DNA from 4 places in the Streptomyces sp. SudanB25_2051 genome. Region 4 is predicted to be linked to each of the others. Evidence: riboswitches for the same ligand, from Rfam matches in the RefSeq annotation. Region 4 holds a riboswitch; each other region holds the start of a gene.
What was found. Region 4 has a riboswitch for cyclic di-AMP ahead of ACSUPT_RS15505 (M23 family metallopeptidase). Riboswitches for the same ligand answer to the same signal wherever they lie in the genome.

Region 1 (7,744 bases), 920 kb from region 4:
TCGGGTACGGGCACGGCATCCACTACTGCCTCGGCGCGCCCCTCGCGCGGCTGGAGGGGCAGACCGCGCTGGCCACCCTCCTGACCCGCCTGCCCGACCTGCGCCTCGCCGTCGAACCGGACGAACTGCGGTGGCGCGGCGGGCTCATCATGCGCGGGCTGCGCACCCTTCCGGTGGCCTTTACACCGGAAAAAGCTGACGCTACGTCAAGTCTGTGATGTTCGCGTAATCTCCGCTGCACCGACTTGTGACTGGCGTTCGAATGCCGCTACGTTCACCGTCACCTCAGCAGTCACGCGAAAGGTCCAACGCATGCGCTCCGGGAACGGACGACACCGTCGACCCCGTCAAGCTCCCGCCCTCGTCGTCGCCGCGGGGGTGACCGGATCAGCGATCGCCCTGCCGCTGCTCGGCGCGGGCACCGCGTCCGCCGCCGACGCCGCCACCTGGGACCGCGTCGCCGAATGCGAGACCGGTGGCATGTGGAGTGCCGACCTCGGCAACGGCTACTACGGCGGCCTCCAGCTGTCGCAGGAGACCTGGCAGGCGTACGGAGGCACGGCGTACGCGCCGCGCGCCGACCTCGCCAGCCGCTCCGAGCAGATAGCCGTCGCGGAGAAGGTCTACGCCGCCCAGGGCTCCGCCGCCTGGGAGACCTGCGCGCCCATCGCGAACCTCGGCGGCGCCGGCGAGGAATCCGCCCCGGCGGAGACCGCCCCCGACGCCACGCCCGACGCCACCGCGGACACCGGCACCGGCGGCGAAGCCGCCAAGCCGGCCCCGGACGAGCAGCCCACCACGCCGGACGACGCCCCGGCCGGCACCGAGGGCTCAACGGGCTCCGGCGCGGCGGGCCTGCCCGGCGAGCCCACCGCGCCCGCCACCCCGGACGCGACGGCCTCCCCGACCGCGCCCGCGGCCCCCTCCACCGACCCCACCGCCCCCGGCGACGCCTCCGCGGCCGAGGACGGCACGGGCACCCCCGCGACCGGCACCGGCAAGCACCGCGGCGAACCCGCCAAGGAGGAAGCCGGGGCCGTCCCGACGCTTCCGGGCGGAACCGACGAGACCACCGGAACGGGCAATCCGGCCGAGAGCCGCGAATCCGGCAGGCACGCCTCGCGCGGTGACGGAACGGCACGTACGGGCGACGGGCTCGCCCCGGACGGTACGTACACCGTCCAGCCCGGCGACAACCTCTGGACCATCGCGGACAGCCACGAGCTGCCCGGCGGCTGGACGGCGCTCTACGACGCGAACCGCGAGACCGTGGGTACCGACCCCGACCTCATCCTCCCTGGCCAGAGCCTCGACCTGGGCGCGAACGAGGGGTAGTTACGGGCAGGAATGTCCGTTTCTTCGAAGTGAGACAAGAGTCTCTTTGCCTCAACTCGCGCCCCTGCGCCGCCCGGTCCGTCCGTTTCCGCCCCTACCTGCGCAAACGCCCTTATGGGGCAGGCGCGTAGGGGCGGATTGACCGGGATGTCCGTCTTTGATCTCCGCATGGGTCTGTGCTTACCGTCGATACCGCTCGCCACCGCGGGCCCCGTCCGACCGGTAACGCCGAATCCTGCCGCCGGACGACGGGAACAGTCGACGCATCACGCGCCGTAGGCAGGAGCGGGGGACCCAAGGTAAGCGCCGGGCCCTGCCGTCGAGAGACGGCCGGACCGGCTAGGGGTGAAGCCGCGCGCCACCAGCGCGCGGCCGGGCACTCACCAGGCCCGAACCCGACAGCTCACCTCGCAGGCGTCGGTGAGGAGATTCGCCATGCTGAATTCCGGCAAGGGAAAGCACCGTCGCCCGTCCAAGGCCGTCCGTCTCGCCGCGTTCGCCGGCATCACCGGTGTGGCCGTCGCCGCCCCGCTGATGGGCGCCACGTCCGCCAGTGCCGCGACCGCCGCCGAGTGGGACCGCGTCGCGCAGTGCGAGTCCGGCGGCAACTGGTCCATCAACACCGGCAACGGCTACTACGGCGGCCTGCAGTTCTCGGCCTCCACCTGGGCCGCGTACGGCGGCACGCAGTACGCCCCCACCGCCGACAAGGCCAGCAAGTCCCAGCAGATAGCCATCGCCGAGAAGGTCCTCGCGGGCCAGGGCAAGGGCGCCTGGCCGTCCTGCGGCGTCGGCCTGTCCAGCACCCCGTACGGCGGCGCCCCCGAGCGCACCGCCGAGCAGCCCACCACGCGCAGCGAGCAGCGCACCGCGCCGAAGGCCGAGACGGCGCAGCCGAAGGCCGCCGCGCCGAAGGCCGAGTCGAAGACCGTCACCACCCCGACCGGCGAGAAGGTCGAGAAGGGCGACGGCGAGTACAAGGTCAAGGCCGGCGACACGCTCAGCACCATCGCCGCCGCGAAGGACGTCAAGGGCGGCTGGAAGAAGCTGTTCGACCTGAACAAGGACATCGTCGCCGACGCCGACCTCATCTACCCGGGCCAGCAGCTCCACCTGAGCTGACCCGCCCACCGGGCCGGCGCCCCTGAGCCGGCCCGCCCCCGGCCCGCCCCCCGGGGCCGCCCGCCCTCCGGGGCCGGGCCGCCCGCGCGGGCCGTCCCCCGAGCCGCCCCGGCCCGCCGCGCATCCCCCCGTGCGCGGCGGTCCGGGGCATCGGCCTTCCCGGTACCGCCGCCGAGGTCCTGCGGCCCGGCGCGGGCGGGCTCCCGAGGGGTCGCAGCGCCCCTCCCAAACAGGGGCAAACAACCCCATGGCGGATGAGTGGACGGGTGCTCAGTTCGGTTACCGTCCGGTAGAGATGATGGCCATTCATCCCGGTATGGGTCGCCTTGTACGGTTTTTCGTCCCAGCGGGCGGGCGGTAGCGGGCAGCGGCCCCCCAGCCGGTTAGGCTCTTGCCGCAAGGGTGAAGACCCTGCACTCCACGCGTCACATCCCAGAAGGAGATGCTCGTGCCGTCCATCGACGTCGTCGTAGCCCGGGAAATCCTGGACTCCCGAGGCAACCCCACGGTCGAGGTCGAGGTCGGCCTCGACGACGGCAGCACCGGCCGTGCTGCCGTCCCGTCCGGTGCCTCCACCGGAGCGTTCGAGGCCCTCGAGCTCCGCGACGGTGACAAGGACCGCTACCTCGGCAAGGGTGTCGAGAAGGCCGTGCTCGCCGTCATCGAGCAGATCGGCCCGGAGCTCGTCGGCTACGACGCCACCGAGCAGCGGCTGATCGACCAGGCGATGTTCGACCTGGACGCCACCCCGGACAAGTCCTCGCTCGGCGCCAACGCCATCCTCGGCGTCTCCCTCGCCGTCGCGCACGCCGCCTCCGAGGCGTCCGACCTGCCGCTGTTCCGCTACCTCGGCGGCCCGAACGCGCACCTGCTGCCGGTGCCGATGATGAACATCCTGAACGGCGGCTCGCACGCCGACTCCAACGTGGACATCCAGGAGTTCATGATCGCGCCGATCGGCGCCGAGTCCTTCTCCGAGGCCCTGCGCTGGGGCACCGAGGTCTACCACACCCTCAAGAAGGTGCTGAAGGAGAAGGGCCTGTCCACCGGCCTCGGCGACGAGGGCGGCTTCGCCCCGAACCTGGACTCCAACCGCGCCGCGCTCGACCTCATCCTGGAGGCGATCAAGCAGGCCGGCTACACCCCGGGCCGCGACATCGCGCTCGCCCTGGACGTCGCCGCGTCCGAGTTCTACAAGGACGGCGCCTACGAGTTCGAGGGCAAGTCCCGCACGGCCGCCGAGATGACCGAGTACTACGAGGAGCTCGTCGCCTCGTACCCGCTGGTCTCCATCGAGGACCCGCTGTTCGAGGACGACTGGGACGGCTGGAAGACCATCACCGAGAAGCTCGGCTCGAAGGTCCAGCTCGTCGGCGACGACCTCTTCGTCACCAACCCGGAGCGCCTCGCCCGCGGCATCGAGGAGGGCGCCGCGAACGCCCTGCTCGTCAAGGTCAACCAGATCGGCTCCCTCACGGAGACCCTGGACGCCGTCGAGCTCGCCCAGCGCAACGGCTTCAAGTGCATGATGTCCCACCGCTCCGGCGAGACCGAGGACGTCACCATCGCCGACCTGGCCGTCGCCACCAACTGCGGCCAGATCAAAACCGGCGCCCCGGCCCGCTCCGAGCGCGTCGCCAAGTACAACCAGCTGCTGCGCATCGAGGAGATCCTCGACGACGCCGCCGTCTACGCCGGCCGCAGCGCGTTCCCGCGCTTCCGCCCGGCGAACGACTGACGCGCGCACCGCTGACGCGCACCGCGCGCGGCTGACGCGCGGGCACGGCTGACGCGCCGGGGGCCGACGCCTCGTCGCCCCCGGTTGCGTACGTCCCCGGCCACGGTCCCGTACCGTGTCCGGGGACGTCGTACGTGAGGAGGGGCGAGCCGATGGGCCAGGACCGGGACCGGTTCTCGACCGCGACGAGGCTGCGGCTGCTGGGCGAGCAGACCGCCGCCCGCGTCTACCGCTCCCAGACCCGCCGCCAGGCGCGCCGCTCCCGGCTCACCGGCCGGGCCGCGTTCCTGGCCCTCGTCGTGTGCACGATGGTCGTCGCCCTCGCGTACCCGATGCGGCAGTACGTGTCCCAGCGCGGCGAGATCGCCGAGCAGGAGCGGCTCGCCGAGGAGGCCGCGGCCCGCGTCGAACGGCTCCGCGACGAGAAGGCCCGCCTCCAGGACGACGCCTACATCAAGCAGCTCGCCCGCCGGCACCTCCACTACGTGATGCCGGGCGAGACGGCGTACATCATGAACGACCCGGACGCGGAGCGGGAGCAGCGCACCGACGAGGGCGGCACCGGCCGGCCCTGGTACTCAGGCGTCTGGGACGGCGTGGACCGCGCCGACCAGCGCGCCCGGTAGCCGCACGCCCCCGTCCCGAACCACCCACCGACCCCCCCCAACCGCCCCGAGCGGGACCGAGCAGGATCAAGGCAGGCATGGAAACGCCCCCTCCGCAGACCGAACGCACCGAGCCGACCGAGGCCGATGTCGCGGCCTTCCAGGAACAGCTCGGCCGCCCGCCGCGCGGCCTGCGGGCCATCGCGCACCGCTGCCCGTGCGGTGAGCCCGACGTGGTGGAGACCGCGCCGCGGCTCCCCGACGGCACGCCCTTCCCGACGACGTACTACCTGACGTGCCCCCGCGCGAACTCCGCGATCGGCACGCTGGAGGCGAACGGCGTCATGAAGGAGATGACCGAGCGCCTGGCCGCCGACCCGGAGCTGGCCGCCGCCTACCGGGCCGCGCACGAGGACTACATCGCCCGCCGCGACGCGATCGAGGTGCTGACCGGGTTCCCGAGCGCGGGCGGCATGCCGGACCGCGTGAAGTGCCTGCACGTGCTGGTCGCCCATTCGCTGGTCGCCGGGCCGGGTGTGAACCCGCTGGGCGACGAGGCGCTGGCGATGCTGCCGGAGTGGTGGGCGAAGGGCCCGTGCGTGAGCGTGGAGCGCGGCGCGGACCACGCGGGGGAGGCGGGCGAGTGACCAGGGTCGCGGCCATCGACTGCGGTACGAACTCCATCCGCCTGCTCGTGGCGGACATCGACCCCGAGGCGGGGACCCTCGTGGACCTGGACCGGCGGATGACGATCGTCCGCCTGGGCCAGGGCGTGGACCGCACGGGGCGGCTCGCCCCGGAGGCGCTGGAGCGCACGTTCGCCGCGTGCCGCGAGTACGCCGCCGCCATCAAGGAGCTGGGCGCGGAGCGGGTCCGGTTCGTGGCGACGTCCGCGTCCCGCGACGCCGAGAACCGCGAGGACTTCGTGCGGGGGGTGATGGACATCCTGGGCGTGGAGCCGGAGGTCATCACCGGCGACCAGGAGGCCGAGTTCTCCTTCACGGGCGCGACGAAGGAGCTGCGGGGCAGCGACGAGTACCTGGTGGTGGACATCGGCGGCGGCTCGACGGAGTTCGTCGTCGGCACCGGTCACGTCGAGGCGGCCCGCTCGGTGGACATCGGCTGCGTACGGCTGACGGAGCGCCATGTGCGCCACGACCCGCCGACCGAGGACGAGGTGGCCGCGATCCGCGCCGACGTGCGCGCGGCGATCGCCCTGGCCGAGGAGACCGTCCCGGTCCGCGAGGCCCGCACGCTGGTCGGCCTGGCCGGCTCGGTCACCACGGTCGCGGCCCTGGCGCTGGGCCTCGGGGAGTACGACTCCGCGGCGATCCACCGCTCCCGCATCCCGTACGAGCGGGTGGCGGAGGTGTCGGCGCGGCTGCGCTCGCTGACCCACGACGAACGCGCCGCCTACCCGGTCATCCACCCGGGCCGCGTGGACGTCATCGTGGCGGGCGCGCTGGTCCTGGAGGAGATCATGACCCATGTGGCGGCGCAGGAGGTCGTGGTCAGCGAACACGACATCCTCGACGGCATCGCCTGGTCCCTGGCCTGACGGCCGGGTTCGTCGCGTAGCGGTGACGGGACCGCCCCCGCCCGGTCCTGTGGGACGGGCGGGGGCGGTCCCGATTGGCCTTGTCCGAGGATCAGGAGTCGTAGGTGATCTTCAGGTCGGTGCCGAATTCGCCGTCCTTGCCGGGCGCCGGCGCGGTGCCTCCGGTCGGCTGGTCCGCGGCGGCGCTGCGGCTGATGCCGTCGAACAGCGCGTAGTTGAAGCGGAACCCGAGGTTCGCGGTGCCGGTCTTGCCGCCGACCTTCACGCGGAAGGTGCAGTTCCCCCAGAGGGTGTAGTCCTTGTTGCGCCGGTTGTTCTTGACCGACGAGTGCCAGAAGTAGTCGACCGGCACATTGGCGTGGCTGTCGTGGTAGGGCAGCTGCATGTGGCCGGCCTTGCAGGTCATCCTGCCCGTGGCGATGGCCTGGACCTTCGGCGAGGTGCGGAACGACCACGCCATGGTGGCGGGCTTGCCGACGGTCCCGGCCATGTTCACCTGCCCGGTGAACGTGCCGTTGGAGTCGGTCTTCTTGTAGTACGGGGCGGACATCTTGAAGGTGTGCTTCGCCTGCTGCGTGCCCGCGTGCGCGGGGGCCGAGGCCAGCAGCATCGAGGCGGCCAGAGCGGCGGAGCCGAGCGCGGCGGCGCGCCTGGCGGCTATGAGAGACATCGGATGGGTCCTGCTTCCGTCCATCCGCGCGGACGTCGGCAACCAACCGCGGTCCGCGCGTGACTGGTGGATACGACCGGTCGCGTTCCGGGTGGGACGATCAGGTGTCGAAGGTGATGTCGAGGTCGGACGAGTAGCCCGGACCCCCGGTGCCCCCGCCGTCCCCCGGCAGCGGCTCCGGCCCGGACGGCCAGACGCGCACAGCCCTCCAGCGGAACCGGTCCTGCTCGGCCCGCTCCGCCGTGAAGGTGACGGCCTCCCCGGCGGTCAGCGCGCGGAACCCCTCGGCCTCGACGGCCGAGTAGTGCGCCCACACGTCGTCCGGGAGGCCGGGCGTCACCAGGACGCCCCAGCCCTCCTCGCTGTGCCACTCCCGCACGTGCCCGTCGTACACGTCGTCAGGCGTCACGTCGGACACACTTCCCCCTGGTTCGATGAACGTCGCCCGGCAGTGCCGTGCCGCTGGTCAGGCGGCACACGACCGGTGTCCGAAACCGTATCAGCCGTCCGCGCGCGACCCCCGGACCACTGCGGCGCTTCGGTCTGAGGGGCCCTCAGCCGCCGCCCGGCTCCAGGGCGTCCGCGTACAGCGCGAAGAGCCGCGGGGCGGGGGCGTCGCCGGCCGGCCGTCCGGTGCGGAGGCGGCGCAGGCACGCGGCGGTCAGGTCGCGGGCGCGGGTGCCGGGCCACGGCTGGGGCAGGAGCTCGGGCGGCAG
Region 2 (7,744 bases), 1.6 Mb from region 4:
TGAGGACGATCTCGCGCGGGAGGGTGCCGGGCTGGTAGGACTCCGGGTTCGCGACGACGCGGCTGACGACGACGGACGAGATCCGGCCGAGCTTCACGGACTCCGTGGAGGTCGTGGCGTACGGCGTCGGGGAGCTCGTGTCGGCGTTCTGCTCGTCGGTGTGGCTGACGATGAAGCGCGTCGCGGTGAGGACGAGGACGGTCACATGCCGCCGGACCTCGTTCGCGTCGAACGTGGTCTCCTGGTGCACGAGGTACGACGCGATCGGCTCGCCGCCGACGGCGGCCTCCACCGCCTCGGCCACGAGGGCCGGGTAATAGCCGCTGCGCTCGATCGCCGCGCGCAGCCCCTGGGTCGTCGTACCGGTCTTCGCCATGGACTCCATCCTAATCCGTGGGCAGGCACGGCTCGGCCGCTTGCGACGGCGGCCCAGGCCGCCGGAGGGCGCCGGGGCTGTGACATCCGACTCGATCGGGGCCGCGCGGGGCGGGTCGGCTCTGCCGGGCCGGCCCGCTCAGCTGGGCCCTGGAGGTCCGTCTGGCCCGCGCCGTGGGCCGCGGCGTCACGTCGGTGACGGTCGCCGGGGCCGGGTCGTCCGAGCTGCGCGTCAGGGCCGTCACGCTGCTGTCCGCGTACGCGCGCGCCGACCCCGCCTGAGCGGTGCCGGTCAGTAGCTGGGCAGGCGGCGGGGGCCTAGGTCGGTGTGGGTGGGCGGCGGGGCGAGGCGCACGGTCGCGTCCAGGACGGCCAGGCCGCGGTGGGCGACGACGACCGGTTCCAGCGCGACGGCGACGATCTCCGGGTGGTCGTCCACCAGGCGTGACACGCGCAGCAGCAGCTCCTCCAGGGCGGCCGTGTCGACGGGCGCCGAGCCGCGCCAGCCAAAGAGGAGCGGCGCGGTCCGGATGGAGCGGATCTGCTCGGCCACGTCGCGGTCGGTGGCCGGCACGAGGCGGTGCGCCATGTCGCCGAGCAGTTCGGAGGGCGCGCCCGCGAGGCCGAACGACAGCACGGCGCCGACCGCCGGGTCGATCGCCGCGCGGACCACGGTGTCCACCCCGCGCGGCACCATGGCCTGGACGACCGGCCGCAGCTCGGCGGGGCTGCCCAGTGCCTCGGTGAGCTCGGCGTACGCGGTGCGCAGCTGCTGCTCGGTGGCCAGGTCGAGCCGTACGCCGCCGAGGTCGGGGCGGTGGCGCAGGTGCGGCGCCGTGGTCTTCAGGGCGACCGGGTAGCCGAGGCGGGCGGCGGCGCGTACGGCGGTGTCGGGGTCGGGCGCGGGGAGGACGGGGCGTACGGGGATGCCGTAGCGGGCGAGCAGCTCGCGGGCGGCGTCCGGGGGGAGGGTGACGCCGTGCGGCTCGGGGGCGGGGCCCGTGCCGCCGGCGGGGGGCGGGCCGAGGAGCCGGTCGATCTGGGCGGCGGCGCCGCTCTCGTCGATGCCCTCGTACTCGGGTACGCGCCCGGGGTCGGCGGCCTCGCGGCGCCAGTCGGCGTACCGGACGGCCTCGGCCAGCGCCCGCACGGCCCGCTCGGCGGCCGGGTAGGCGGGGATGTGGGCGGGGGGCGCCTCCGGGGCGGTCTCCTCGCCGGGCCCGGCGGGTGCGGCGGGCCCGGCGGGCCCGGCGGGTGCGGGGCGGGGGCCGCCCTGGCCGTCCTCACGGCCGTGGTCGGCCGCGGGCGGGGGCGGTGTGCCGGGTGCCGTCGAGGCGGTGGCCGTGGGGGCGGTGGGGTCCGCGGCGCCGGTGGTCGCGATGGCCGCCGGGTGCTCGCGGGCCGGGGCGGTGCTCGTCGCGGCGGCCAGCGCGTCCGCGAGCGCGCCCAGCTCGACGTGGACGACCACGACGGGCTTGGCCGGGGAGGTGGCGCACGCCTCGCGCAGCGCGGCCGCCAGCACCTCGCCCTCGCCGGTCAGCTCCGCCGTGCCCTGCGGGCCGACCCACGGGATGGCGGTGACCACGACCGCGTCGCAGGCGTCGTCCCGCAAAGCCTCGGCGAGCGCGGCGCGGAAGTCCTCGGGGGTCGCGGCGGTGGTCAGGTCGCGCGGCGGCAGCGGCCGCAGCCCCTCGGTCAGGCAGGCGTCGTACGAGAGCAGGCCCAGCGACTCGGAGTTGCCGAGGATCGCCACGCGCGGCCCCTTCGGCAGGGGCTGGCCGGCGAGGAGCAGGCCCACGTCGACCAGTTCGGTGACCGTGTCGACGCGGATGACCCCGGCCTGGCGGAGCAGCGCGGACACCGTCGTGTGCGGGATGCGGGTGGTGGGCACGGCGTGGCCGGGCGGCGCGCTGCCGCTGTGCCGGGCGCCCTTGACGACGACGACCGGCTTGACCGCGGCGGTGCGCCGGGCGAGCCGGGCGAACTTGCGGGGATTGCCGATGGACTCCAGGTACAGCAGGACCACGTCCGTGTCGGTGTCCTCGTACCAGTACTGGAGGAGGTCGTTGCCGGAGACGTCGGCGCGGTTGCCGGCCGAGACGAACGACGACACCCCGGCGCCGCGCTGGTGCAGCCCGGACAGCAGGGCGATCCCGATGGCGCCGGACTGGGTGAACAGGCCGATGCGGCCGGTGGCGGGCAGCTGCGGGGCGAGGGAGGCGTTGAGCCGGATGCCGTCCGCGGTGTTGATCACGCCGAAGGCGTTGGGGCCGATGACCCGCATCCCGTACGAGCGGGCCTGCCGCACCAGGGCGCGCTGGCGCTCCCGCCCCGCGGGGCCGCTCTCGGCGTACCCGGCGGACAGGACGACGACGCCGCGCACGCCGTGCGCGCCGCAGTCGGCGACGGCGTCCGGGACGTGCTCGGCGCGTACGGCGATGACGGCCAGGTCGACGGGGTCGCCGCCGACGTCGCCCAGGGAGCGGTGGGCGGGGACGCCGTCGAGGGTGGCCGCCTCGTCCGGGAGGGCGCGGTTGACGGCGTGGAGGGGGCCGGTGAACCCGGAATCGGCGAGGTTGCGCAGGACGGTGCGGCCGACGCCGCCGGGCGCGCGGCCCGCGCCGACGACCGCGACGGAGCCGGGCGCGAGGAGCCGCTGCACCGACCGGGCCTCGGCGCGCTGCTCGCGGGCGCGCTGCACGGCCAGGGAGCGGTCGGTGGGCTCCAGGTCCAGGTGGAGGCGTACGGCGCCGTCCTCGAAGCTGCGCCTCTGGGTGTAGCCGGCGTCCGTGAACACCTTGATCATCTTGGTGTTGGCGGGCAGCACCTCCGCGGCGAACCGCCGGATGCCCCGCTCGCGGGCGACGGCGGCGATGTGCTCCAGGAGGGCGGAGGCGACGCCGCGCCCCTGGTGGGCGTCCTGCACGAGGAAGGCGACCTCGGCCTCGTCGGCGGGGGCGGTGGCGGGGCGGCCCAGGGCGTCGATGCGGTCGTAGCGGACCGTCGCGATGAACTCGTCGCCGATCGTCGCGGCCAGACCGACCCGGTCCACGTAGTCGTGGTGGGTGAAATGACGCACGTCCTTGGCGGAGAGCCGGGGATACGGGGCGAAGAACCTGTAGTACTTCGACTCGTCCGAGACCTGCTCGTAGAAGCTGACCAGGCGCTCGGCGTCGTCCGTGGTGATCGGCCTGATCCGCGCGGTGCCGCCGTCGCGGAGCACCACATCGGCTTCCCAGTGGTCGGGGTACGCGTGCGCCGAGTGCGCCGACTGGTCGGACGGGTTCAGCATGGGGCAAGGGTACGGCGCCGTTCCGGCACCGCGCCGGACATGAGACACTGGTCTAGACAACCGCTAGCACTTGAAGGGCAACACCATGGCTGAGCGCCGCGTCAACGTCGGTTGGGCCGAGGGCCTGCACGCCCGCCCCGCCTCCATCTTCGTCCGTGCCGCCACGGCCTCCGGCGTCCCGGTGACGATCGCCAAGTCCGGTGGCAACCCGGTCAACGCCGCGTCGATGCTCGCGGTGCTCGGCCTGGGCGCGCAGGGCGGCGAGGAGATCGTTCTCGCCTCGGACGCCGAGGGCGCGGACGTGGCGCTGGACCGCCTGGCGAAGCTGGTCGCCGAGGGTCTCGAGGAGCTCCCCGAGACCGTCTGACGGCCGCCGCCGGCACCGAGGAGCCGCACCGCCCGGACCACGGGGGTGCGGCTCTTTGCTTACGCGCCCGCGTTCGCGGGCTTCGGGCTTCGGGCTTCGGGCTTTCGCTGCACCGGGCTTTGCGGACACCAGGCTTTGCGGACACGGGGATTTTCGGACGCGCCTTACCGTCGGCGGGCTATTCCCGCCGGCGCCCCATTCCAGGCGGAGGCCCTTTCCGACTGGCACGCCTTCAGGGAGATACCGGTCGGCGCATTATCCGGGCAGCCCGCCTTCCGGGGAGCCGCCTTCCCGAACGCCGGCCTTACCCGGCTTTACGGGCAGCGGGAAAAGGCACCGACTATTCCGCTGCCCCTTGTATACGGCCCGCGTGTTAATTCCGCGCTCCCGCGCTGTGTACGGGATGTTGCGTACCCCTCACACGCTCCGCGCGGCGCAGCCGGTGCGCGCCGCGCCACCGTTCCACGTGGTGGGCCGTGAGCGTCCTGGCGCGCTCGGCGTCGCCCCGCGCCACGGCGTCGACGATGGCGCCGTGCTCGGCCCACACGTCCGCCGGGCGGGCCGGCTCCTCGACCGCGTACATCCAGGCGATCTTGTGGCGGAGCTGGCCGAGCAGCGCGGTCAGGCCGGGGCTCCCCGACGCCTGGGCGAGCGTCTCGTGGAACCAGTCGCCCAGTGAGCGCAGGTCCTCGCTCCGGCCGCGGCGGGCCCGCTCCTGGCCGAGGCGGACCAGGCCGCGCAGCACCTTCAGATGGGCCTCGGTGCGCCGCTGCGCCGCGCGGGCGGCGCCCAGCGGCTCCAGCAGCACGCGCATCTCCAGCAGGTCGGCGGCGTCCTGCTCGGTCGGCTCGGCGACGCACGCGCCGACATGGCGGCGGGAGACGACGAAGCCCTCGGACTCCAGGGTGCGCAGCGCCTCGCGGACCGGGACGCGCGAGACCCCGTAGCGGCGGGCGAGCTGCTCCTCGGTGAGGCGGCTGCCGCGCGCCAGCACCCCGGAGACGATATCCGCCCGGATCGCCGTGCACACCGAGTGCGCCGGAACGCGCATGACCGACCTCCGAATCGCTCCGCCCGCCGATTTCCACGCGGTTTTTCCGCGCGACACCCATCAGTTCGACGTTGTTCGGTGACTCTATGGCAACGCGGCAGATTTTGAGATACCGGGCGGGAATTCATGGTCGATTCTTGGCCGACGCGGGGAGCCGGAGAACACGCGGACGCGCGAAGGCCCCGGCTCTGGAAGCCGGGGCCTTCGCGGAAGCGGGGTGGGTCAGACGTTGACGCCGCGCGCCCGGAGGTAGGAGACCGGGTCGATGTCGGAGCCGTACTCGGCGGTGGTGCGGGCCTCGAAGTGGAGGTGGGGGCCCGTGGAGTTGCCGGTCGAGCCGGAGACGCCGATCTGCTCGCCGGGCATGACGGTCTGGCCGACCGAGACGCTGACGGAGGCGAGGTGGCCGTACTGCGTGTACGTGCCGTCGTGCATGCGGATCACGACGTTGTTGCCGTACGCGCCGCCCCAGCCGGCCTCGACGACCGTGCCGCGGCCGACGGAGACGACGGTGGAGCCGTACGGGGCGTGGAAGTCGACGCCCGAGTGGCTGCCGGAGGACCACAGCGCGCCGCCCGACTGGTAGCCGGTGGAGACGTACGAGCCGGCCACGGGCAGCTGGAAGGAGTTGAGGCGCTTGCGCTCGGCCTCGCGGGAGGCGCGCTCCTCGGCCGCGCGGGCGGCCTCCAGGCGGGCCTCGGCCTGGCGCTCGGCGGCCATCTCGGCCATGGCCTGGCGCTCGGCGACCTCGGCGGCCAGCTCCTGGGCGGCGGCCTGGTCCTCGACCTGGTCGGCCAGTTCGTAGCCGGCGATGGCCTGGTTGACGCCGGTGTCCTCCAGCGACGCGGCGCGCTCGGCGTCGGCGGCGAACGCCGGGGAGGTGAGGGTTCCGATGACTCCGGAGGTGGCCAGGGCGGCGGCGCCGGCGACGTGGGCGCTCCTGCGGCTCATACGGCTCGGGGCACGGTGCTTCCCGGTGGAACGGGTGAACGCCATGAAGTGGACGTGTCCTTTCCTTCCCTCTCGCCTACCGGGTTAGCTGACGGGTTCGGAGCAGGAAGGTCTCCTACGGACCCCTCCGCGTGGTGCGAAGGCGCCCGATTCACCCCAGGGGACGTGGTGGGTCCCCGGCTCCCCAGGCTCGCGCCTGACGGGGATTCGGCGATCGCTGCCCGATGCCGCGGGTGCGGCGAGTACAGCGGGCGGACAGCGACCAAGACGCTATGCCGCTGATCTTTCAATCACCAAACGGACACGGTTTTTTGTAGCGCACGCCACAGAACAGATCCCCCGCCTCTCCAGCAAATCGGACATAAGTCCGTGAGAAAGGGGAACCCCGCCCTCCGCGTGCGGAGGGCGGGGTTCCCCTTCGTACACCGTGTCAATCAGCCCGTGACGACGGTCACTTCGCCCAGGCCCAGCGCCTCGACGGGCGCCTTGATCTGGCCGGCGTCGCCGACGAGGACGGTGACCAGGCGGTCCGGCGGGAAGGCGTTGACGACGGCCGCCGTCGCCTCCACCGTGCCCGTCGCGTCCAGGCGCCGGTACAGCTGCGCCTGGAAGTCGTCCGGCAGGTGCTGCTCGACCTGGTCGGCGAGCGTGTCCGCGACGGACGCCGCCGTCTCGTACTTGAGGGGCGCCACGCCCACCAGGTTGTGCACGGCGGCGTCGCGCTCGGCGTCGGTGAGGCCCTCGGCCGCGAGGGTGCGCAGCACCTTCCACAGGTCGTCCAGCGCGGGACCGGTGTTGGGCGTGTCGACGGAGCCGCTGATGGCGAGCAGCGACGCGCCCGTGCCGTCCGGCATGGAGCGCAGGACCTGGCCGAAGGCGCGCACGCCGTACGTGTAGCCCTTCTCCTCGCGCAGGACGCGGTCCAGACGGGAGGTCAGCGTGCCGCCGAGGCAGTAGGTGCCGACGACCTGCGCGGGCCACACGCGCTCGTGCCGGTCCGGGCCGATGCGTCCGATGAGCAGCTGCGTCTGCACCGCGCCCGGCCGGTCCACGATGACCACGCGGCCCGTGTCGTCGGCGGTGATGGGCGACGCGGTGCCGGGGCGGGGGGCGTCGCCGGTCCACGCGCCGAGCGTGTCGCGGAGCAGTCCGTCCAGGTCGACACCGGTCAGGTCGCCGACCACGACGGCGGTCGCGGAGGCGGGGCGGACGTGGGCCTCGTAGAAGGCCCGTACGGCCGCGGCGTCGATCCGGGCGACGGTGTCCTCGGTGCCCTGGCGGGGGCGGGACATCCGGGAGGCCGCCGGGAACAGCTCCGCGTAGAGCTGCTTGGCGGCGCGCCGCGCCGGGTTGGCCGTCTCGTGCGGGATCTCGTCGAGGCGGTTGCGGACGAGGCGCTCGATCTCGTCGTCGGCGAACGCCGGTGCGCGCAGGGCGTCGGCGAGCAGGCCGAGGGCCTTGGGCAGCCGCGAGGCGGGCACTTCGAGGGAGACCCGCACGCCGGGGTGGTCCGCGTGCGCGTCCAGCGTGGCGCCGCACCGCTCCAGCTCGGCGGCGAACTCCTCGGCGGTGTGCTTGTCGGTGCCCTCGGACAGGGCGCGCGCCATGATGGTGGCGACGCCGTCGAGGCCGTCCGGCTCGGCGTCGAGCGGGGCGTCGAGGACGATCTCCACGGCGACGACCTGCTGCCCCGGGCGGTGGCAGCGCA
Region 3 (7,744 bases), 2.5 Mb from region 4:
GCAGCCCGGAGGCCGGGGGCCGGGCCAGGTCGGCGGCCGTGGCCGGGTGCAGCGGTATGGTCCGGGCGGGGGCGCGCCGGACGCGCTCCTCCTTGCGGAAGTACGTCTTCGTGAACTCCACCGCCGAGCCGGAGGGGCGGTGGCGGGTGGCGCCGGGGTTGCGGAACGCGCCGTCGGCGAAGTGCGGCGAGCGCCGGATGCGGGCCAGCCGCTCGCCGGCGGGGTCGGCGCCGAAGGCGGCGGGGCGCAGGGCGCGGAGGCGGGCGCGCAGCCGTACGAGGGGGTCGTCGCCGGTCACGGCACCTCCAGGGGCTCGGGTCCCCTCCATTATGAGCGGACGGTACGACAACGCCCGCGCTCCGCGCTCCGTTCCCGCCGGGCCCGGGTCCCCGTCCCGCGCCCTGCGCTCCGGGGACCCGCGCGGCCGCCGCCCCGCCGCTACAGGGGCAGCAGGTCGGGGCGCTTGGCGGAGATGCGGTCGCCGGAGCTCTCGCCCCGCAGCCGGCGGCCGATCCACGGCACGAGGTACTCGCGGGCCCATTGGATGTCGTCGCGCCGGACCTCCAGCGTGCCGCGCGGCGGGAGCGGCGGCCACGGCTGGTCGGGGTCGGCCGGGACCTCCAGGCCGAGGACCTGGGCGGCGCGCAGCGCGACCCGGGTGTGGCCCTCGGGCGACAGGTGGAGCCGGTCCTGGTCCCAGGCGCGGCGGTCCTGCACGGAGCGCAGCGACCACAGGTCGAGTACCGGGCAGCCGTACCGGTCGGCGATGGCGCGCACATGGCCGTTGTACGTGGCGACCTTGCCCCGCAGATGGCGCAGGACCGGCACGCCGCGGGTGTCGAAGCCGGTGGTCACCACGACGGTGCCGATGACGGACCTCAGGTCGGCGACCGCGCGTTCGAAGCGCTCGGCCACGTCGTCGGGGTCGCTGCCGGGTCGGATGATGTCGTTGCCGCCGGCGCAGAACGTCACCAGGTCCGGGGCGAGTTCCTTGGCGCGGGGCACCTGCTCGGCCACGATCTGGTCCAGGAGCCTGCCGCGTACGGCGAGGTTGGCGTACCGGAACTCGTGCTCCTCCGGAAGCCGGTCGGCCAGCAGGACGGCGAGCCGGTCGGCCCAGCCGACGAAGCGGCCGTCCGGGCCCGGGTCGCCGACGCCCTCGGTGAAGCTGTCGCCGATCGCCGTGTACGACCCGATCACGTCGTTCTCCCCCATCGTCGAATCGTCTGCCACGGCCGCACATCATTCACCCCGAGATGTGACCTACGCGACCGTAAGGAGGGGTTGACGGGGCGTGATCTCCGCCACCGCGCGACGGCCCGGCACCCTTTCGGGGGCCGGGCCGTGGCGTTTTGGTGCGTTATGCGTCAGATGCTGACGCCGTGGCCGCGGAGGTAGGCCAGCGGGTCGATGTCCGAGCCGTAGCCGGGGGCGGTGCGGATCTCGAAGTGCAGGTGCGGACCGGAGGAGTTGCCGGTGGAGCCGGACAGGCCGATCTGCTGGCCGCCGCCGACCGACTGGCCGGCGGAGACGGAGAGGGAGGAGAGGTGGGCGTACTGCGAGTAGTTGCCGTCGGCGTGCTTGATGACGACCTCGTTGCCGTACGCGCCGCTCCAGCCGGCGGAGACGACGGTGCCCGGGCCGACGGCCTTGATGCTGGTGCCGGAGGCGGCGGCGAAGTCGACACCGGTGTGGTAGCCGGACGACCACATGGAGCCGGAGGCCCGGTACGGCGTGGTGACACTGGCGGAGACCGGGGCGGTGAAGCCGGAGCCGCTCTGGGCGGGGGCCTGCTCGCGCACGGGGGCCGGGGTCTCGGCGGCCGGCTTCGCCTCGGCGGGGGCCTCGGTCTTGGCGGCGGAACGGGAGGCGCGCTCGCCTCGCGTGTCGTCGGCCTTCGCGGGGCTCTTGGCGGTGTTCTTGGCGCCGAGGGTGAGCTTCATGCCCGGGTGGATGAGGCCCGGGTCGCTGCCGATGACCTCGCGGTTGTCGGCGTACAGCTTCTTCCAGCCGCCCTTGACGTTCTTGTTGTGGGCGATCTTGGCCAGGTAGTCGCCGGCGACGACGGTGTAGACGCGCGGGGCGGCCTTGCCCGCCTCGGCGACGGTCGCGACGGCCGCCGTCTGCGCGGGGGCGGCGGCCGGGGCCGCGGCGGGGGCGGCGGCGTGCGCGCCGGTCGCACCGAGGAGCGGGAGGGCGATGGCGGCGCCACCCGTACCGGCGGCGACGAAACCGCGGGTGAGGGCATGGGACTTGGTACGGCGGTGCTTACCCTTGGCGGGCATGGCGAATTCCTCTCCGGCGCCTGCGAGGTGAGCTGTCGGGTTCGGACTGGAGCTGTCCGGCCGCGCGTCGAGCGCGACTTCACCCCGAGCCGTACGGGAATTCCCGCACGGCGGACTACCTGGTTCCCCCGCTCCTGCCACACGTTGGATGGGTGCGAATTTCCGGGGCGGCGGCAGGATTCGGCGATCCGCCCGGCTGGAACGGGACGGTAAACGAGTGAGGACGACGGGAACAAGCGGATGGTTGCGCGGGCGCATTCACTCCGCGGAATTCACCGGGGAATTGCGGTCACCCTCCGTGGATTACGGATCATGAATTCCCGTGCGGCGCAGGGCTTTTGCGCGGCGCCGTCGGCCACGGTCCGTCACCTTTATGACGCTGCTCACGCGGCGGCGGCCATCTCCCTTGTTTCCAGGGCGCGTTATGACGTAGCAGAGCAATACGGACAGAAGCGACAGAAGCATCTTTAAGTGATCAGCGGCCCAACTCCTCGTCAAGTGGGAGGTAATCGCATCGTGGGTCCTGATGGGGCGCGAGGCGCGGGCGGGCCGGGGCACGGCAGCGGGCCGCCGGAGGGGCGCCCCCGGGGGCCCTGCGCCGGGCGGTGCGGAGGGGCGCACGGGAGCCGGGAGAAGGAGCGGCGTCGCCGGGGTCGGAGAAGGGGCGGTGTCGCCGGGGTGGGAGAAGGGGTGACACGGACGCCGGGAGGAGGGATGGCGCGGGGGCCCAGGGAAGGGGTGACACGGGGGCCCAGGGAAGGGGCGGCGCGGGGGCCCCGAGAAGGGGCGGGGCGACGGAGTGGGGGCGGGCGTCGGGCCACGCCGACCGGGGAAGCGATGTCGTATCGTCGGACCGCCAACCTGTCGGCGGACGTCGCCGACACCGGACACGGAGGAGCCCCCGTGACGCAGCTGCCGCCCTTCCCGTCGACCGCCGAACCGGAGCTGACCGGCGTCCGCAATTTCCGCGACGTGGGCGGGCTGCCGACCGTGGACGGGCGCCGGGTGCGGCCGGGGGTGCTGTTCCGCAGCGGTCACCTGGCGCACGCGACGGAGGAGGACGCGGCGTTCCTCGCGTCCCTCGGGCTGCACACCGTCTTCGACTTCCGCAACGCCGCCGACCAGGCCCTGGAGGGCCCGGACGTGGAGCTCCCGGGCGTCCGGAACGTCAACATCCCGCTGACCGACCCGGCCGACGGCGCCGAGTTCTGGACGATGGTCCGCGACGGCGACCTGGACCAGCTGCGGGAGCTGCTCGGCGACGGCAAGGCGGCGGCCCGCATGCGCGCCGCGTACCGGTCGATCATCGCGGAGCGCACCGCCGAGCACAGCCGGGTCCTGCACGCGCTCGCCGCCGAGAGCGTGCCCGCACTGATGCACTGCGCGGCGGGCAAGGACCGCGCCGGCCTGTCCATAGCGGTGGTCCTGCTCGCGGTCGGCGTGGAGCGCGAGGCGATCGAGGCGGACTACCTGAAGTCGAACGACCCGCACCGCCGGTACAAGGTCCGCCGCGGCGACTCGTCGCCCGCCGGCATGTCCTCCGAGGTCATGGAGCTGCTCAGCCCCCTGTTCGACGCGCGCGCGGAGTACCTGGACACGGCGTACGCGACGATCGAGGAGCGCTGGGGGTCGACCGAGCGGTACCTCGCCGACGGGCTGGGGCTGACCGACGAGACCCGCGAACGGCTGCGCGCCCGTCTCCTCGACGGCTGAGACGGCGGCACGGCCTGAGCCTGCACGGCCTGAGCCGGGCGCGGACGGCCGAGACGCCCGGGGGCGGGCTGAGCCGGGCTACTGGTTCTGCCCGCCCAGCATGAACAGCAGGTACAGGAAGGCCGCGAAGAGATGGCCCGCGACCAGGTAGGCGAACAGCCGTATGACGAGGTTGCGGTTGATCCACCGCTCCTGGGTGCTCGGGATGGGCTTCGGGTTCTCCGGCTCGGGCATGGCGTACCTCTCGGTTCTGCTCAGTGGTGCGCGGCGGGGCCGTCGCCGAGGCACAGGTCGGCGGCGGGGCTCTGCATGAGGGTGTGGACGAAGAGCAGCTCGGCGCCGCTCCGGGTGGCCGCGGCGATGCGGTGCGGGGTGAGCGAGTCGAAGTGGGCGCTGTCGCCCGGATCGAGGACGTGCACGGCGTCGCCGAGCGCCAGCCGCACGCGCCCGGCGAGCACGTAGAGCCACTCCTCGCCCGCGTGGACGCGCACCGCGTCACGCAGCCCCGTGTACGGGACCTCGACGCGCAGCGCCTGCATGGCCCGGCCCGCCGCGCCCGCCTGGTGGTACGTCCAGCCGCCGGCCTCGACCGGTTCGGCGCGGCCCGCCCGGACGACCGGGTCCGTGGCCGGGGCCACCTCGCCCAGCAGCTCCGAGACGGTCGTACCGTAGGTGCGGGCGAGCCCGAGCAGCATCGGCAGCGACGGCTGGCGGCGGCCGGTCTCCAGGCGGGACAGATGGGCCGGGGAGAGTCCGGCGCGCCGGGCGGCCGCCTCCAGGGTCAGGCCCCGGCGGCGGCGCAGGGCGCGCAGCTGGGGCGCGACGTCCGGCAGGCTCTCGGCCGGCTCTCCTTCGACGGTCGTCATACGACCATTGCGCCAGGAATTTTCCCGTGGGGCAATTTTCTTGCCCCACGGGCAAAAGTCAGCGGTTGGCGACCGCCTGCTTGACCAGGGTGCGCCCGAAGTCCCAGATCAGTCCACCGCCGCTGTGCGCCTCGTCCATCACATCGGTGAACGCGGTGACGAAGCGGTCGACGTCCGCCTCGCCGATGATCAGCGGCGGGATGAGCTTGATCACTTCCAGGCGGTCTCCGGAGACCTGGGTGAGGATGCGGTGCCGCTGGAGCAGCGGGACCACCACCATCTGCGCGAACAGTCCCCTGCGGGCCGTCTGGAGCATCGTCCAGCGCCCGCGCAGCGCCAGCGAGGCGGGCCTGCCGAACTCGATGCCGATCATCAGCCCGCGTCCGCGGACCTCGCGGAGCATCTCGTACCGGTCCGTGAGCGCGGCGAGCCGGGACTTCAGCAGGGCGCCGGTGCGGCGGGCGTTGCCGACGACGTCCTCGTCCTCCAGGACCGCGAGGACGGCGAGGCCCGCGGCCATGGCCTGGGCGTTGGCGCCGAAGCTCGCGGAGTGGACCACGACGCGGTCCATGGAGGAGTAGACCTTCTTGAAGATCCAGTCCTTGCCGAGCGTGGCGCTGACCGGCACGTACCCCCCGGACAGGGCCTTGGCGACGCACACCAGGTCGGGCTCGACGCCCTCCTCGTGCTGGTAGGCGTAGAAGTCGCCGGTGCGGCCGAGGCCGGTCTGGACCTCGTCGGCGATGAGGAGGGCGCCCCGCTTGTGGAGGAGCTCCTGGGCGGCGCGCAGGTAGCCGGGCGGGGCCTCGTGGACGCCCTTGCCCTGGACGGGTTCCACGATCAGCGCGGCCACGTCGCCGCGCCGCAGCTCCCGGTCGAGGGCGTCGAGGTCGCCGAGCTCGACGGCGGTGTCGGGCAGCAGCGGGGCGAAGCCGTCGCGGAAGCAGTCCTCGCCGTTGACGGAGAGCGCGCCGGTGGTGAGCCCGTGGAAGGCGTGGGAGCAGTACAGGACGCGGGGGCGGCCGGTGGCGCGGCGGGCGAACTTGAGGGCGGTCTCCACCGCCTCGGCGCCGCTGTTGCCGAAGTAGACCCGGTCCAGGTGGGGCGAGTGGGCGAGCAGCCGCTCGGCGAGCAGACCGGGCAGCGGCGCGCAGTCGAAGCGGGTGAGGTCGGGCAGGTCCAGGTCGAGCACGTCGTGCAGGGCGCGGCGCACCACGGGATGGTGGCGGCCCAGGCCCATGACGCCGAACCCGGCGAGCATGTCGAGGTAGTCGTGGCCCTCGGCGTCCCAGAAGTGGGCTCCCTCGGCGCGCTCGTACATCTTGTCGAAGCCGATGGTGTGCAGCATCCGCGGCAGCTGGTGGTTGAGGTGCCGGGCGTGCAGTTCGTACCGCTCGCGGGCGCGGTCGGCGAGCAGCTTCCGCAGGTCGAAGTCGGTGCTCATGCCTCGCTCCTCGTCAGGCCCTGCGGCCCGGTACGGCCTCGCGGGCGGCGCGCAGGGATTCGCGCAGGGAGCCCATGGTGGCGAGGACGGCGGTCGGTTCGTAGCCGCAGTGGGCCATGCAGTTGGCGCAGCGCGGGTCCTTGCCGCGTCCGTACGCCTCCCAGTCGGTCTCCTCCACCAGCTCCCGGTAGGTGGGGACGTATCCGTCGCTCATCAGGTAGCAGGGGCGCTGCCAGCCGAACAGGCTGTAGTTGGGGATGGCCCAGGCGGTGCAGGGGAAATCGGCCTTGCCCTCCAGGAAGTCGAGGAACAGTGGCGAGTGGTTGAGGCGCCAGCGGCGCCGGTTGCCGCCGGCGAACGCCTTTCTGAAGAGTTCGCGGGTCTGCTCCACGCCGAGGAAGTGCTCCTGGTCGGGCGCCTTTTCGTAGGCGTAGGCGGGGGAGATCATCATTTCGTCCACGCGCAGGTCGTCATTGAGGAAGTCGAGGACCTCGATGACGGTCTGGGGCGTGTCGGTGTTGAAGAAGGTGGAGTTGGTGGTGACGCGGAATCCGCGGCGCTTCGCCTCCTTGATGGCGGCGACGGCCTCGTCGAAGACGCCTTCCTTGGCGACGGATTCGTCATGGCGTTCGCGCAGTCCGTCGATGTGGACGGCGAAGGCGAAATAGGGGGAGGGGGTGAAGTCGTCCAGCCGCTTGCGCAGCAGGAGGGCGTTGGTGCAGAGGAAGACGTACTTGCGGCGGGCGACCAGCTGGCGGGTGATCTCGTGGATCTGGGGGTGCATCAGGGGTTCGCCGCCGGCGATGGAGACCATGGGCGCCCCGGACTCCAGGACCGCTCCGACCGCCTGGGCGACGGGCATGCGCTGCTTCAGGACGCCGGCCGGGTGCTGGATCTTGCCGCAGCCCTCGCACTTGAGGTTGCAGGCGTAGAGCGGCTCCAGTTCGACGATGAGGGGGAACTTCTCGCGCCTGCGGAGCTTCTGTCCAAGCAGATAGGTCCCGACCCGGACGGTCTGGCGGAGCGGCATGGCCATCTGGCTCACCTCCTGGGGAGCAGCAAGGAACGGTGCCATTCATGGAACGCGGGGAGTACGGCACGGAGAACACGGAAGGCTGATATTCCACCGCGTACCGTGCCGATTCGGACCAGTTCGTGCTCCGGGGCGTCCACGACCACCCGGACGGCGGCAACGGGGCGGGGCCCCGCCGCGAGTGCCGCGCGCAGGGTGGCGGCGGACTCCATGTCGACCGCCAGGGCGCCCGTGGCGCGCAGCGCGGCCCGCTCCTGTCCTCGTACGACGTGGTCGGAGCCGGTCAGCGGGCCGGTGTGCACGGTCCGGCCGGGCAGCGCCCGCGCCAGGGCCGCGACCAGCGCCTCGGGGGCCGTGCAGGGGGTGGCGCCGTGCGGGCCGCGCGTCTCGTCGGCGACGACCA
Region 4 (7,744 bases):
CCCCGTCCGCCTGGAGGTGCCCCCGTGCGCCAGCTGCCCGCACCCGTCCGATGGGCCGTCACCGCGGTGGCGGTCGTGGCCTCCGCAGGTTCCGTCAGCGGGTGCATGAGCGTGTCCGACGACAGCGCCAGGCCCCTGCCGACCGAGGCGGTGGACCCTTCCGGGGCGGCGGCGGCCGAGCGTGACGCGGGGGTGGCCACGACCGGCGGCGGCCACGAACCGCGCGGCGCGGGCCGCCCGCGCGGCGCGGCGGACGGCGGCCACGCGGACGGTTCGCGGCCGTCCCCGGCGCCCTCCGGCCCGGCGTCCCCGTCCCCCGCTCCCGGCCGGGGCGGCGACCCCGGCGGCGGTACGGGCCACTCCGGCGGGCCCGCGCCCGGTGCCGGCCCCGGTGCGGGGCACGGCGGCGCCACCGGGGGCGCGGGCGGCACGGGCAGCACGGCGGGACAGGGCGGCGGTACGGGCGGGGGCGCGGGCGGCCACGACGGCGGTGCGGGCACGGGCGGCGGGCCGGCCCCGACGCCCTCCGAGCCCGCGAACCCGCCCGAGCCGACGCCCACGGGGCAGCCGCAGCCGACCGAACCGCCCGCGACGGGGCCGACGGAGCCGCCCAGCGAGTCACCGTCCGCCGACTCCCGCACCGAGGCGCTGCGCGCCCCCTACCCGCCGGCCGACTGGCTGGAGCCCGCCGCCTCCCCCCAGGCCGCCCCCGCGTGAGGCCGGCCGGAGCCGGGGGCGCGTGACGTAGATCTCGTCCGCCCGCCACGGGGCGGCTTGCGCTGAGTGGGGGAAGGTGCGTATGGTGGTAGATCGTTTGATCCCATTTGCCCGGCGCCGTGAACCGAAGCGCGCCGTGTGGCGCGTTCTCTCCCTTGCCGTGGCTGACCGCATCGAGGCGGTCGATTTGCTAAGCAGCGAAACACGGAGTTGACGGGCGCGTGCCGAGACTCCGGAAGGTTTCGCATTTCGCATGTCCATTTCCAGCACTGACGCCGTTCTGAACGAGAACGCCGAGATCACCCAGATCACCGAGTCCACCGACGAGCAGGCCGCCGTCGCCGCCGCGGAGCAGGCGATCGAGGAGACCGCCGCCGCCGAGGCCGCCCCGGCCGCCGACGCCGCCGACGAGGGCGACGACGAGAACACCGTCACCTTCGCCGACCTCGGCCTCCCCGAGGGCGTCGTCCGCAAGCTCGCCCAGAACGGCGTCACCGTCCCGTTCCCGATCCAGGCCGCGACCATCCCGGACGCCCTGGCCGGCAAGGACATCCTGGGCCGCGGCCGCACCGGCTCCGGCAAGACGCTCTCCTTCGGTCTGCCGCTGCTCGCCACCCTGGCGACCGGCCGCACCGAGAAGAAGAAGCCCCGCGGCGTCATCCTCACCCCGACCCGCGAGCTCGCGATGCAGGTCGCGGACGCCCTCCAGCCGTACGGCGACGTGCTCGGCCTGAAGATGAAGGTCGTCTGCGGCGGCACGTCGATGGGCAACCAGATCTACGCCCTGGAGCGCGGCGTCGACGTCCTCGTCGCCACGCCGGGCCGTCTGCGCGACATCATCAACCGCGGCGCCTGCTCCCTGGAGCAGGTCCAGGTCGCCGTACTGGACGAGGCCGACCAGATGTCCGACCTGGGCTTCCTGCCCGAGGTCACCGAGCTGCTCGACCAGGTCCCGGCGGGCGGCCAGCGCATGCTGTTCTCCGCCACCATGGAGAACGAGATCGCGACCCTGGTCAAGCGCTACCTGAACGACCCGGTCAACCACGAGGTCGACAGCGCCCAGGGCAACGTCACGACCATGACCCACCACGTCCTCGTCGTGAAGCCGAAGGACAAGGCGCCGGTCACCGCCGCGATCGCCGCCCGCAAGGGCCGCACGATCATCTTCGTCCGCACCCAGCTGGGCGCCGACCGCGTCGCCGAGCAGCTGCGCGACGCCGGTGTGAAGGCCGACGCGCTGCACGGCGGCATGACGCAGGGCGCCCGTACGCGGACGCTCGCCGACTTCAAGGACGGGTACGTCAACGTCCTCGTCGCCACCGACGTCGCCGCGCGGGGCATCCACGTGGACGGCATCGACCTGGTCCTGAACGTGGACCCGGCCGGCGACCACAAGGACTACCTGCACCGCTCGGGCCGTACGGCGCGCGCCGGCCGCTCCGGTGTCGTCGTCTCCCTGGCGCTGCCGCACCAGCGCCGCCAGATCTTCCGCCTCATGGAGGACGCCGGCGTCGACGCCTCGCGCCACATCATCGGCCAGGGCGGCGCCTTCGACCCGGAGGTCGCGGAGATCACCGGCGCCCGGTCGCTGACCGAGGTGCAGGCCGACTCGGCGAACAACGCCGCCAAGCAGGCCGAGCGCGAGGTCGCCGACCTGGCGAAGCAGCTGGAGCGCATGCAGCGCCGCGCGGCCGAGCTGCGCGAGGAGGCCGACCGCCTGGTGGCGCGCGCGGCGCGCGAGCGGGGCGAGGACCCGGAGAAGGCCGTCGCCGAGGCCGCCGAGGCGGCTGCCGCCCCCGTCGTGGCCGAGGCCGACGAGACGGTGTCCGTGCCGGCGCAGCGCGAGGAGCGCCCGTCGTCGTACGAGCGCCGTGACGACCGCCCCTCGTACAACAACCGCGACCGCGACGACCGCGGCGGCGACCGTGGCGGCTTCCGCCGCGACGACCGCCCGTCCTACGGCAACCGCGACCGCCGGGACGACCGTCCCTCGTACAACAACCGCGACCGTCGTGACGACCGCGGTGGCGACCGTGGCGGCTTCCGCCGTGACGACCGCCCGTCGTACAACAACCGCGACCGCGACGAGCGCGGTGGCGAGCGTGGCGGGTTCCGCCGCGACGACCGTCCGGCGTTCAACCGGGACCGCCGGGACGAGCGTCCGTCGTTCAACCGCGACCGCCGTGACGACCGCGGCGGTGACCGTGGCGGCTTCCGCCGTGACGACCGCCCGTCGTACAACAACCGCGACCGCGGCGACGAGCGCCCCTCGTTCAACCGCGACCGCCGTGACGACCGCGGTGGCGACCGCGGCGGCTTCCGCCGCCCGGACCGCCCGTTCAACCGCGACCGCCGCGACGACCGCCCGGCGGGCGGCCACCGCGCCGGCGGCCACGACCGCCCGTTCGGCCGCCGCGACGACCGTCGTGACGACCACCGGGGCTCCGGCTCCTCGTCCTCGTTCGGCCGCCGCGACGACAAGCCGCGCTGGAAGCGCAACGGCTGACGCCCCGTAGGACCCCGGACGGGCCCGCGCCCGGCACCCCAGGTGCCGCGTGCGGGCCCGTCCCCCGTCCGGGACGCGCCGGAAGCGGTGTTGTGCCGATACCCGATCGGCTCACGCCCCCCGGCGGGCTATGCTCGGGGATGACCCGTCACGGGCCCTTAGCTCAATTGGCAGAGCAGTGGACTTTTAATCCATTGGTTGTGGGTTCGAGTCCCACAGGGCCTACCGGAAGGACCCCGTCTCGCGCTGCGGCGAGCCGGGGTCCTCGTCGTTTCGGCCGCCTGGACGAGCGTTCGCCGGCCCGGTGCGGGACCGGTCGCGGCCCCGTCCGGGACCGGAGGCCCGTCCGGTGCGCCGACCGGCCGGGGCGGGCACGCCCGCTCGTGTGGCGGGGCGGGGAGCGGCGGGGCAGGCTGGGGAAGAGGCAGGGCGGGCGCGCCGTCGCGCCGTCGGCGTCCCGTGGAGCGGCACTGCCGGAGCGTGGCCCGACCAGGGGAGCAGACCGCATGATCCATCCAGCAGACATCCGCGAGTGGCGCAACCAGGACGTCGTGGACCCCAAGGGGCACAAGATCGGCGTCCTGGAGGCGGTCTACGTCCACACCGCGACGGACGAGCCGGCCATGGCGACCGTCCGCACGGGACTGCCCACCCGTCAGCGCCTGGTGTTCGTCCCGCTGGACGACGCGACGGTCGGTCCGGGGTACGTCAGGGTCCCGTACGACAAGGGCACGGTCCGCAAGGCCCCGGCGATCGGGCTGGACGACGTGCTGGCCGCCGAGGACGAGGCGGTCGTCTTCCACCACTACGGCCTGGCCTACCAGCCCGGTCCCGCGGGCGAGCGGGTCCTCGCCCGCCGCTGAGCCCCCGTGGGCCCGCTCCCGCAGGCCCGCTCTCGGGGCCCGGCTCCACAGGTCCGCTTCCCGGGGCCCCGCCCCACAGGTCCGTCACCGGCCCGTCGCACGGAGGAGTACCAGCATGGCGATCTTCCTGTTCCTGATCCTCGTGGCCATCGTGCTCGGCCTCATCGGCGTCGCGGTCGAGGGGCTGATGTACCTGCTGGTCATCGGCGCCGTCCTGCTGGTCGCCGACCTGATCTTCTTCGGCGCCTTCCTGTCCCGGCGGCGCGGCCGCGGGCGCGCCGCCCGGTAGGGCCCGGCGCGCCGGCACGCGCTGCCCGGCGCCGCGCACGCGAGGGCCCGGCGCCCTGGCACGCGGCCAGCGGGCGTCCGGCGGCTCAGACCTGCGCGCTGCTCCCGGTGCCCGTGTCGATGAGGATCTGCCCGGCCTGCGCGGTGTTGCCGGGCTGCACGGCCCGCGCCATCGCGGCCCGCGCGGCCTCGGGCGTCGCGTGCGGGGGCACCACGAGCAGCGAGAAGTGGTCCCGGTCGCCGCGGGTGATCAGTACCGTGTCGTCGCCGACCGGGAACGAGGCGATGTGGACCACCCGGTCGTCCACGATCAGCCGCACCGGGAGCTCGTCCCACGCGGCGGCGTCCAGGCCGACGCGGGTCACCGGGCCCAGGTGCTCGCTCAGCGCGCGTACCAGCGCGGGCAGCTCCTCCCCGATGTCACGGGAGCGCGGCCACCACGCCCCGTCCAGCACTCCCTCGCGGGAGCCCGTGGTCTCCAGCCGGAGCAGCGCCGTGCCCGGCCGCACCGCCTCGTGGACGGCGTCCGGGAGGCGGCCGGGGGCGGAAGGGGTGTCGAAGTCGGCCATGGTGGTGTTCGCCTGTCTGCGCGGGGTCCGGTCGCTGCGGCGAACCGGACGTTCACCCTCTTCCACGGTACTCCGCGACAAGGGGCCCGCCGCGCCACTCGCGCCCCACGGGGACGGCACGTACCCGGGTCGGAGGACCGCCCTCGGCCCGGCCGGACGGAGCCGTACGGGCGGACCGCCTCCGCCCGGCCCGGCGGGGCCGCGGCCTCGAGGCCGTCGCGCGCACGCTGGGGAGGTGGCGCCCGCGTCTCCGGGCCCGCGGTCTCGGGGCCGTCGCGCACGCCCAGGGCGCTCGGCCGGACGCTCAGCCGGCCGATTCGACCAGGTTTTCGGAGCCTGGGCCGGTAATTGGTAAACGACCCCCTCCGGGATGGCGTAAGGTGGTGTTCACCGACGCGGGGTGGAGCAGCTCGGTAGCTCGCTGGGCTCATAACCCAGAGGTCGCAGGTTCAAATCCTGTCCCCGCTACTGAAACCGAAGGCCGGATCTCTCGAGATCCGGCCTTCGGCGTGTCCGGGCCCCTCTGGGCCCCCGACGACCGGTCCCCACGCTCCGTGAACGCCGGGGCGCGTTCCGCTAGGGCAGTTGACAGGCAGTCAGAAACTCGATTAAGGCGTTCCGGTCCCGCAGCGGCCTGATTCGGGGTCAGTTCGCTCTGGCTTGTCCCTTTATGGGGTCTTGCGCCGCCGGTACGTGGGCGGGGCATCCAAGGGAACGGCTTGGAATACGGGCCCCGCTTCTATTAACGTTCGATAACGCAGCGCGGTCGTCCCAGTCGTCGCAAGAGGCGGCACCGTGCGCATGCGCCGAATCCCGCAAGGGAACCGGGGAACCACACACTTGGGGTGAATCGGGCCCTCACCGGCCCGTAGGAGACCTTCCTGCTCCGAACCCGTCAGCTAACCCGGTAGGCGGTGAAGGAAGGAAAGGAGTACGCCTCCGTGGCGTCCAACAGGCCTGCCCCCGAAGCCCCCTTCGGCTCGTACGACCCGATCGGCCACCCCACGGCTTCGGGAATCCCGGACGCCGCCGCCCCCGCGGCCACCGTCGAGTGGAACCCCACCGAGGACACCGTCCGCCCCGTCCGGGGCCGGCACCGTGTCGTCAAGCAGCGCGGCGGCCTCGCCCGCAGCTCCACCGTCCTCGGGGTCGGCGTCATCGCCGCCGTCGGAGCGGGCGGCATGGCCACCGCGCACGACAAGCCGCGCGTCGCCATATCCCTCCCCGACGTGAACCTCCCCGACGCCTCCTCACTTCCCGGCGTGGGCACGCTCATCGGCGACGACGCGCAGGACACGGCCGAGGAGGCGCCCGCCGCCGCCCCCGCCAACCTCGCCACGCTGACCCTCTCCTCCGACCAGGCCGCGACCGACGCCCAGGGCGCCGAGGCCGACGCGGGCGAGGCGCTGCGGGCGCGCATCCTCCAGCAGGTCGAGCAGCAGCAGGCGTCCGCCGAGGCCGCGGCGCAGGAGGCCGCGGAGAAGGCGGCGGCCGAGAAGGCCGCGCAGGAGGCCGCCGCCCAGCAGGCCACCGCCGAGGCCGCCGCGAAGGCCGCCGAGGCGGAGCGCAAGCGCGCGGAGGCCGAAGCCGCGGCGAAGGCCGAGGCCGAGCGCCTGGCCAAGCTCGCCGCGAGCTACGCCCTGCCGACCTCCTCGTACACGATCACCTCGACGTACGGCCAGGCCGGCTCCATGTGGTCCTCCGGCTACCACACCGGCCTGGACCTGGCCGCCCCCACGGGCACCCCGGCCAACGCCGTCCACGGCGGCACCATCAAGTCGGCGGGCTGGTCCGGCGCGTACGGGTACCGCATCGTGCTCGAACTCCCGGACGGCACCGAGGTCTGGTACTGCCACCTCTCCTCCATGACCGTCAGCGCCGGCCAGACGGTCGGCACGGGCGAGACGATCGGCCGCGTCGGCGCGACCGGCAACGTCACGGGCCCGCACCTCCACATGGAGGTCCACACCCCGTCCGGCGGCGGCATCGACCCGCTGGCCTGGATGCGGGGCAAGGGCCTCACCGTCTGACCCGGTTCACCGGCCGGGCCTTCTCACCCGGCCGTCGGTCCTGGCCGCCATCGGAGCCGGTGCCGCACGGTCCCCTCGTGCGGCACGGGCCCGACCCGACGGCCGGCCCACCCCGTACGCCGCCTCACCGCGGCGCCGGTGCGAGCCCGTCGCGCTCCACCCCCTGTACCCCGGCAGCCCTGGCGCACACCCCCCACGCCAGGGCTGCCGGTCCGCGTTGCGGGCCCGCACGCCGGGCCCGTGGCCGTCGCGCGGCCCGTACGGCGGTCAGTACCGGTACGGGTTGTAGCCCGCGTAGTCCCGGTGGGGCGGCGGGGTCCAGACGCGGCCGGTGGCCCGCGCGGCGAACGTCAGGGACGGGGCCGCCACCGCCTTGCGCTGCCACAGGTGGTGCAGCAGCTCCTGCTCCCGCGCCGTGAAGTCCCGGTCCGTCACGCCCTTGCGCGCCCGGTACCGCAGGAAGGCCAGGGACGTGGCGAACGCCTCGTACTCGCCCACCGTCCGCGCCGCCGCCGGGCCGAACGCCCGCGCCGCGTACGACCGGGCGAGGCTCCGCGCCCGCATGGACGACAGGGCGAGCGGCTCGTCGGCGGAGAGCCAGCCGGCCGCCGCGTACGCCGGAAGCTCACCGGATATCGTCCGCAGCTCCCGCTGCCGCGTCCATATCGCCAGCCACGTCAGCAGGCCCAGCGCCGGCAGCATGAACGCCCCGTACACGAGGATGAACCCCCACGGCCCGAACGTCGTCGAGCCGTTCCACAGCGCGTGCAC

Region 1: it holds a riboswitch for cyclic di-AMP, as region 4 does, so the genes downstream of both, ACSUPT_RS11225 (transglycosylase family protein) here and ACSUPT_RS15505 (M23 family metallopeptidase) in region 4, are expected to answer to the same signal.
Region 2: it holds a riboswitch for cyclic di-AMP, as region 4 does, so the genes downstream of both, ACSUPT_RS22725 (M23 family metallopeptidase) here and ACSUPT_RS15505 (M23 family metallopeptidase) in region 4, are expected to answer to the same signal.
Region 3: it holds a riboswitch for cyclic di-AMP, as region 4 does, so the genes downstream of both, ACSUPT_RS26120 (M23 family metallopeptidase) here and ACSUPT_RS15505 (M23 family metallopeptidase) in region 4, are expected to answer to the same signal.

Annotation. Positions count from the first base shown of each region.
Region 1 is NZ_OZ186787.1:2,538,131-2,545,874, reverse strand. It holds gene ACSUPT_RS11235 (cytochrome P450 family protein) at 1-218, shown strand, start outside; gene ACSUPT_RS11230 (transglycosylase family protein) at 313-1,335, shown strand; cyclic di-AMP (ydaO/yuaA leader) riboswitch at 1,597-1,767, shown strand; gene ACSUPT_RS11225 (transglycosylase family protein) at 1,771-2,457, shown strand; gene eno (phosphopyruvate hydratase) at 2,906-4,195, shown strand; gene ACSUPT_RS11215 (FtsB family cell division protein) at 4,348-4,821, shown strand; gene ACSUPT_RS11210 (DUF501 domain-containing protein) at 4,899-5,447, shown strand; gene ACSUPT_RS11205 (Ppx/GppA phosphatase family protein) at 5,444-6,358, shown strand; gene ACSUPT_RS11200 (hypothetical protein) at 6,450-7,028, opposite strand; gene ACSUPT_RS11195 (cold-shock protein) at 7,129-7,437, opposite strand; gene ACSUPT_RS11190 (PaaX family transcriptional regulator C-terminal domain-containing protein) at 7,583-7,744, opposite strand, start outside.
Region 2 is NZ_OZ186787.1:5,065,130-5,072,873, reverse strand. It holds gene ACSUPT_RS22745 (DUF5998 family protein) at 1-376, opposite strand, end outside; gene ACSUPT_RS22740 (bifunctional acetate--CoA ligase family protein/GNAT family N-acetyltransferase) at 668-3,667, opposite strand; gene ACSUPT_RS22735 (HPr family phosphocarrier protein) at 3,753-4,034, shown strand; gene ACSUPT_RS22730 (GntR family transcriptional regulator) at 4,408-5,085, opposite strand; gene ACSUPT_RS22725 (M23 family metallopeptidase) at 5,308-6,081, opposite strand; cyclic di-AMP (ydaO/yuaA leader) riboswitch at 6,095-6,259, opposite strand; gene ACSUPT_RS22720 (M16 family metallopeptidase) at 6,471-7,744, opposite strand, start outside.
Region 3 is NZ_OZ186787.1:5,927,841-5,935,584, reverse strand. It holds gene ACSUPT_RS26130 (MBL fold metallo-hydrolase) at 1-298, opposite strand, end outside; gene ACSUPT_RS26125 (SGNH/GDSL hydrolase family protein) at 439-1,215, opposite strand; gene ACSUPT_RS26120 (M23 family metallopeptidase) at 1,368-2,285, opposite strand; cyclic di-AMP (ydaO/yuaA leader) riboswitch at 2,288-2,450, opposite strand; gene ACSUPT_RS26115 (tyrosine-protein phosphatase) at 3,189-3,998, shown strand; gene ACSUPT_RS26110 (DUF6126 family protein) at 4,077-4,256, opposite strand; gene ACSUPT_RS26105 (XRE family transcriptional regulator) at 4,253-4,864, opposite strand; gene ACSUPT_RS26100 (aspartate aminotransferase family protein) at 4,923-6,308, opposite strand; gene hpnH (adenosyl-hopene transferase HpnH) at 6,322-7,344, opposite strand; gene ACSUPT_RS26090 (phosphorylase family protein) at 7,350-7,744, opposite strand, start outside.
Region 4 is NZ_OZ186787.1:3,460,342-3,468,085, forward strand. It holds gene ACSUPT_RS15470 (hypothetical protein) at 106-717, shown strand; gene ACSUPT_RS15475 (DEAD/DEAH box helicase) at 971-3,223, shown strand; tRNA gene ACSUPT_RS15480 (tRNA-Lys) at 3,376-3,448, shown strand; gene ACSUPT_RS15485 (PRC-barrel domain-containing protein) at 3,730-4,086, shown strand; gene ACSUPT_RS15490 (hypothetical protein) at 4,202-4,375, shown strand; gene ACSUPT_RS15495 (DUF5994 family protein) at 4,461-4,943, opposite strand; tRNA gene ACSUPT_RS15500 (tRNA-Met) at 5,338-5,411, shown strand; cyclic di-AMP (ydaO/yuaA leader) riboswitch at 5,738-5,872, shown strand; gene ACSUPT_RS15505 (M23 family metallopeptidase) at 5,885-6,973, shown strand; gene ACSUPT_RS15510 (PrsW family intramembrane metalloprotease) at 7,241-7,744, opposite strand, start outside.